Oleomonas cavernae: one gene and its partner. The protein of the gene in region 1 interacts with the protein of each later gene in a pairwise test. Links are inferred from orthologs where the notes say so. Each region holds a gene or a part of one and is shown in the gene's direction. Other genes may lie near its edges. The genes, in order: mrdA and D3874_RS08255.

Region 1 (3,307 bases):
CAGGCCCTGGGTGCGCTTCGACAAGCTCGACTTCATCAAGATCGTCGAATACTCGCTCGAGCCCGATGCCATCCCCGATCCCGCCCCGCCGGCCGGCCCGCCGCTGCCCTCGGTCAACGCACAGGCCGAACCGGCCAAGCCCGCCGCGGCCCCCCCGGCACGGTGACCTCGGCGCCACCGGCCGCAGCCGGGGAGCAGGACCGGTGATCGAGCCCTGGCCGCGCCGCCTGCTGGCCAACCTGGTGCTCCTGGTGCCGCCGCTGGTCGGCTTCGTCTGCGTACTGATCGGCGTGGCGCCTTCCGGCGTCAGCGGGATCGATGCCGCCGGGCCGGCCCTGACCCTGATGCTGATCTATTTCTGGACGATTTTTCAGCCCCACCTGCTGCCGCCGCCGGCGGTCTTCATCATCGGCCTGTTGCAGGACACCCTGTCGGGCGCGCCGATCGGGCTGGGCACCTTGATCCTGCTGGGGGTGCAGCAGTTCGTGGCGCGTGAGCGCCGGGTCTTCACCGCGCGCACCTTCGGCATCGCCTGGTTCGGCTTCGGCGTCGTCGCCTTCCTGGCGGCGGGGGCGGGCTGGCTGCTGGGCAGCCTGCACGGCGCCCGCCTGATCGAGCTGCAGCCCTTCGTCATGCAGATGCTGCTGTCGATCGCGCTCTATCCGCTGGCCAGCTGGATCTTCGGCCAGATCGTCCGGCTCCTCGATTCGCTCGAGGAATTCCGATGAACAACGAGAAGAACGACAATCTTCGCGCCAAGACCTTTACCCGGCGGGCATTGCTGCTCGCCGGCGGCCAGCTCGGCCTGCTGGCGGTGCTGGCCGGGCGCATGTACCAGCTTCAGGTGGTCGACGGCCAGCGCTTCCAGATGCTGGCGGAAGACAATCGCATCAACCTGCGCCTGCTGGCGCCGACGCGGGGCCGCATTCTCGACCGCTTCGGCAACGAGTTGGCGACCGGCCGGCAGAATTTCCGCGTCGTGCTGATCCCGGAACAGAGCGACGATGTCGATGCCACCCTGACCGGCCTCAACGCCATCGTGCCGATCCCCGAACACCAGTTGCGCCGGATCCGGCGCGAGATGGGCCGGGTGCGTGCCTTCATGCCGGTCACCGTGCTCGAGAACCTGAGCTGGAGCGAGTTCGCCGCGGTCAATGTCCACAGCCCCGAACTGCCCGGCATCCAGCCCGACGTGGGCGAGACCCGCTACTACCCGTTCGGGCCCGAACTGGCCCATGTGATCGGCTACGTCGCCTCGGTCAGCGACAAGGACATCGCCGAAAGCGCCGATCCGGTGCTGCAACTCCCCGGGTTCAAGATCGGCAAGAACGGCGTCGAGCGCAGCTTCGATTCCGCCCTGCGCGGCAAGGCCGGGGCCAGCCAGGTCGAGGTCAACGCCTACGGCCGCATGATCCGCGAACTGACGCGCGACGAGGGCCAGCCGGGCGAGGATGTCGTGCTGGCCCTGGACCTTGCGCTGCAGCGCTTCGCCCACGAGCGCCTGGGCGAGGAAAGCGGCGCCGTCGTCGTCATGGACGTGCACACGGGCGAACTGATCGTCTGCGTCTCCACCCCCGGCTTCGACCCGACGCCGTTCAACGTGGGCCTCAGCAAGACCGAATGGAACACGCTGCAGAGCCACCCGCGCAGCCCGCTGATCAACAAGCCGATCAGCGGCCAGTACCCGCCGGGCTCGACCTTCAAGATGGTGGTCGGGGTCACGGCCCTGGATGCCGGAATCATCCAGCCCTCCCATACCGTGTTCTGCCCCGGCTCGTTCCAGCTCGGCACCCATACCTTCTATTGCTGGAAGAAGGGCGGCCACGGCACGGTCGATTTCCAGACGGCGCTGGAACAGTCCTGCGACTGCTTCTTCTATGATGTCGCGCGCCGGGTCGGCGTCGACCGGCTGGCGGAAGGGGTGCGCAAGTTCGGCCTGGGCGAGAAGCTGGGGATCGAACTGCCGGGCGAGCGGCCGGGCCTGATCCCGACCACGATGTGGAAGGAAAAGGCCCTGAAGAAGCCCTGGCAGCAGGGCGAGACCGTGATCGCCGGCATCGGCCAGGGTTACGTGCTGGCAACACCCCTGCAACTGGCGACGATGACCGCGCGCCTGGTCAACGGCGGTCGCGCGGTGGTGCCGCGCCTGGCCAAGGCGCCGCCTGGCGCGGCGGAAGCGGCGCCGGCGATGGATATCGACAAGCGTTGGCTGGACCTGGCGGTCAGGGGCATGATTCGGGTCACCAACAGCCAGTCGGGCACGGCCTTCCGCTCACGCGTGACCGAACCGGGCATGCAGATCGGCGGCAAGACCGGGACCAGCCAGGTGGTGCGCATCAGCCGGGCGGAGCGCCTGTCGGGCGTGCGCCGGCGCGAGCAGGATAAGCCCTGGCACGAGCGCCACCATGCGCTGTTCGTGGGCTTCGGCCCGGTCGACAATCCGCGCTATGCCTGTGCCGTCATCGTCGAGCATGGCGGCGGCGGCTCTTCGGCCGCGGCCCCCGTCGCCGCCGACATCCTGCGCGAAGCCATGCGCCTGGATCCGGTATCGCGCACCGCGCTGGCGCCGGCCAATGGTGCGACCGGCGACCGCACCTGAATTTTTTTGCATGAAGTCCTCGACAAGCCGGCGGCGGCTTGGTATCTACCCGCCTCCCGACACGCTAGTCGCGGAATCGGGCCGTTAGCTCAGTTGGCAGAGCGGGTGACTCTTAATCACTAGGTCGTAGGTTCGACCCCTACACGGCCCACCAAATTACCCAGCCCCGCGAGGCTTGGAATACCGGGAGGTTTCCAGGACTTGCGGGGCTTTCCTTTGCCCCGGCGCAAGGGTGCGATTGCGGCGGCCGGCGGGCTATTGTACGACCCCTGTCAGTGACCCCTGGGGGACGTTGTGCCGAACGCCATTGCTCTCGATTTCTCGACCACGCCGCGGATCGTCCTGCGCCCCGGCGCCGTGGCCGACCTGCCGGCCATCCTGCGCGATGTCCACGCCCGCCATGCCCTGCTGGTGACCGATCCCGGCCTGGTGAAGGCCGGCCTGATCGAGCCGGCCGTGGCGGCCCTGCGCGCGGCCGGGATCGCCGTCACCGTCTACGACCAGGTCCAGGCCGATCCGCCGGTGCGCATCGTCGTGGCCGCGGCCGATGCGGCGCGGCAGGCCCTGGTCGACGCGGTCATCGGCTTTGGCGGCGGCAGCGCCATGGATACCGCCAAGCTGGTCGCCTACCTGGTGCGCAGCCCGTGCGACCTGGAAACCATCTATGGCGTCGAGTTGGCGCAAGGGGCAAGGCTGCCGCTGATTCTG
Region 2 (3,373 bases), 660 kb from region 1 along the record:
GCGGCCAAGGCGATGGGGCCGAACACATCGGTTTCGCCACGCCGGAACTGCTGTGGAAGGTACTGACCGCCAAGCGGTGGGAGTTGCTCAAGGCCATGGCCGGCGCAGGGCCCCTTGGCGTGCGAGAACTGGCACGGCGCGCGGGCCGTGACGTGAAAGGCGTGCACACCGATGCGATGAAGCTCGCCCAGGCAGGCGTCATCGAGCGGACGAGCGACGGCAAGTTGCTGTTTCCCTACGAGCGGGTTGACGTGCGCTTCAGCCTGAACGCGGCGGCTTAGGGCGAGATAGACGAGGCGGCAGAGTCACAGTGATGCAGGGCTGCCACAGCCACGCCATATTCACGGACCAACGTGCCCATCGGTCCTCAATAACGCTATAAGTCGGCGCTGGCGGTCCCATGCAACGGCGTTACATGCGCTTTCTCGGTTTCATTTTCGGTGCGTTCGCGATCCTCGCGATCGTCGGGTTGCTGGCAGTGCTCGGCGCCGTGCATTTCTATTCGCGCGACCTGCCCGACTACCGGCAGCTCGCGGTCTACGAGCCGCCGGTCACCACGCGCCTGCACGCCGGCGACGGTTCGCTGCTGGCTGAATATGCCCGCGAGCGCCGCCTGTTCGTGCCCATCACCGCCATTCCGCCCCAGGTCATCGGCGCCTTCCTCTCGGCCGAGGACAAGAGCTTCTACGAGCATGGCGGCATCGATTTCTCGGGCGTGATCCGCGCCCTGTTCACCAACCTGCGCAACATGGGCAGCGATCGCCGGCCGGTCGGCGCCTCGACCATCACCCAGCAGGTGGCCAAGAACTTCCTCCTCGGCAACGAGGTCTCCTACGGCCGCAAGATCCGCGAGGCGATCTTGACCTTCAGGATCGAACGCACCTTCTCCAAGGACCGGATTCTCGAACTCTATCTCAACGAGATCTACCTCGGCATGGGCTCCTACGGCGTCGCCGCCGCCTCGCTCAACTATTTCGACAAGCCGCTCGACAAGCTTTCGGTCGCCGAGATCGCCTATCTGGCGGCGCTGCCCAAGGCACCGTCCAACTATCACCCGATCAAGCAGCGCGAAGCCGCGACGACCAGGCGCAACTGGGTGCTGGACCGCATGTACGAGGACGGGCGCATCACCCAGGAACAGTGGCAGGAGGCCAAGGCCACGCCCCTGACCGTGCGTGACGCCAGCCAGGGCAACACCACCCGCGCCGATTATTTCGCCGAGGAAGTGCGCCGCGAGATCGTCTCGCTCTATGGCGATGCCGCGCTCTATGAAGGCGGCCTCAGCGTGCGCACCAGCATCGATCCGGCGATGCAGGCCCTGGCCGAGAAGGCGCTGCGTGAAGGCCTGATCGATTACGACCGCCGCCACGGCTGGCGCGGCCCGATCACCCGCATCGACGCCGCCACCGACTGGCTGGCGGCCTTGCGCGAAGTGCCGATTCCGCCGGGCCTAATAGTGCCGGGGATCAAGCCCTGGCGCATGGCGGTGGTGCTGTCGAGCGATGCCAAGGCGGCGTCGATCGGCCTGCTCGACGGCGCCAAGGGCACGATCCCCCTGAGCGAGCTGACCTGGGCGCGGCCGACCACCGCCAACCAGGGTGTGGGCGGTGCGCCGCGCAAGCCCGGCGACGTGTTCAAGGTGGGCGATGTCGTCGCCGTCGAGGAACTGAAGGCGGGCGAGGGTGTCTTTGGCCTGCGCCAGATCCCCAATGTCGGCGGCGCCCTGGTGGCGCTCGACCCCCATACCGGCCGTGTCCTGGCCATGGTCGGGGGCTGGTCCTACAACGAGAGCCAGTTCAACCGCGCGACCCAGGCCCTGCGCCAGCCCGGTTCGACCTTCAAGCCCTTCGTCTATGCGACCGCCCTTGAATCCGGCCTGACCCCCTCCACCCTGGTGATGGATTCGCCCTTCGTCGCCGACCAGGGGCCGGGCATGCCGCCGTGGCGGCCGGCCAACTACGGCCATGATTTCTTAGGCGCCATCACCCTGCGGGTCGCGCTGGAGAAATCGCGCAACCTGGTGACCGCGCGCCTGGCCTATTACCTGGGCATCGACAAGGTGAAGGCCCTGGCCGAACGCTTCGGCGTGGTCATCGACCTGCCGCCTTACCTCGCCATGTCGCTGGGGGCGGGCGAGACCACCTTGCTGCGCATGACCGCGGCCTATGGCCAGTTCGTCAACGGCGGCAAGAAGATCACCCCCAGCTTCATCGACCGGGTCCAGGACCGCCGCGGCCGCACGGTCTTCAAGCACGACATGCGCCCGTGCGAGGGTTGCGGCGCCACCAGCTTCTCGGACCAGGCGCCGCCGGTCATTCCCGACAACCGGCCCGAGGTGATCGACGCCGGCACCGCCTATCAGATGGTCTCGATCCTCCAGGGCGTGGTCGAGCGGGGCACCGGCGGCCGGGTTCGCGCCGTGGGCAAGCCGATCGCAGGCAAGACCGGCACCTCGAACGACAGCAAGGACGTCTGGTTCATCGGCTTCTCGCCCGATCTGGTCGCCGGCGTCTTCGTCGGCTTCGACCAGCCGCGTACCCTGGGCGGCAAGGAGACGGGCGGCGTGGTCGCGGCGCCGATCTTCCGCGACTTCATGAAGGCGGCCCTGGCCGACAAGCCGGGCATACCGTTCCGCATTCCGCCGGGCCTGCGCTTCGTGCGCGTGAACCCGGCCACCGGTGCGCCCGCCGGCCCCGGCGAGCGGGCGATCTTCGAAGCCTTCAAGCCCGGCACCGAGCCCTTCGGTTCGCGCCCGGTGCTCGACGGTTCGGCCGACGGCAGCTTCACCATGGACGGCTTCGGCAACGACAGCGACTTCCTGGGGGCCATCGGCGCGCCGTCGCCGGGCGGCGGCGCACCGGCCGCGGGCGACAGCGCGACCGGCGGGCTCTATTGAGTTGATCGGGGCGGCCGTTCCCGGCTATACCGTGCGACCCCATCACGAGTGCTAGAACCCATGCGCGCCGACGTCGAATCCCTGCAAGCCGAGATCAAGCAGTCGTTGGAACTGCTGAGGAGGCATCTTTGACTGGGACGTTGCCAACGTCCGCCTGGACGAGCTGAACGCCCGGGTCGAAGACCCCAGCCTGTGGAACGATCCCACAGAAGCGCAGAAGATCATGCGCGAGCGCACCCGCCTGGAAGATGCGATCGGCGCCTATCGCCGGCTCGAGGCGGAATTGCGCGACACCCTCGATCTGGCCGAGATGGCCGAAGCCGAGGGGGACGAGACCATGGTCGACGACGCCGTCACCACGCTGCGCGGCCTGCGCGACGATGCGGCCGGGGCGGAAGTGAAGGCGCTGCTCTCGGGCGAGGCCGATGCCAATGACAGCTATCTCGAAGTCAACGCCGGTGCCGGTGGCACCGAGGC

The links.
Region 2: the proteins of mrdA (region 1) and D3874_RS08255 interact in binary tests that used the Escherichia coli proteins (3 or more experiments, as listed by UniProt). The link is inferred for Oleomonas cavernae from one-to-one orthologs.

What each region holds. Positions count from the first base shown.
Region 1 is NZ_QYUK01000011.1:1,617,179-1,620,485, reverse strand. What follows is about bases 168-3,161. They hold mrdA (penicillin-binding protein 2), read left to right. Parts: upstream 168-724; coding sequence 725-2,599; downstream 2,600-3,161. Other genes in these bases: D3874_RS11470 (iron-containing alcohol dehydrogenase), read left to right, coding at 2,894-3,161; mreD (rod shape-determining protein MreD), read left to right, coding at 204-728. In the rest of the region: rod shape-determining protein MreC, read left to right, coding at 1-166; more of D3874_RS11470, read left to right, coding at 3,162-3,307. UniProt on the Escherichia coli protein: Catalyzes cross-linking of the peptidoglycan cell wall. Responsible for the determination of the rod shape of the cell. Is probably required for lateral peptidoglycan synthesis and maintenance of the correct diameter during lateral and centripetal growth.
Region 2 is NZ_QYUK01000011.1:957,258-960,630, forward strand. What follows is about bases 89-3,148. They hold D3874_RS08255 (penicillin-binding protein 1A), read left to right. Parts: upstream 89-400; coding sequence 401-2,896; downstream 2,897-3,148. Other genes in these bases: D3874_RS08250 (HVO_A0114 family putative DNA-binding protein), read left to right, coding at 89-281. Also shown: more of D3874_RS08250, read left to right, coding at 1-88. UniProt on the Escherichia coli protein: Cell wall formation. Synthesis of cross-linked peptidoglycan from the lipid intermediates.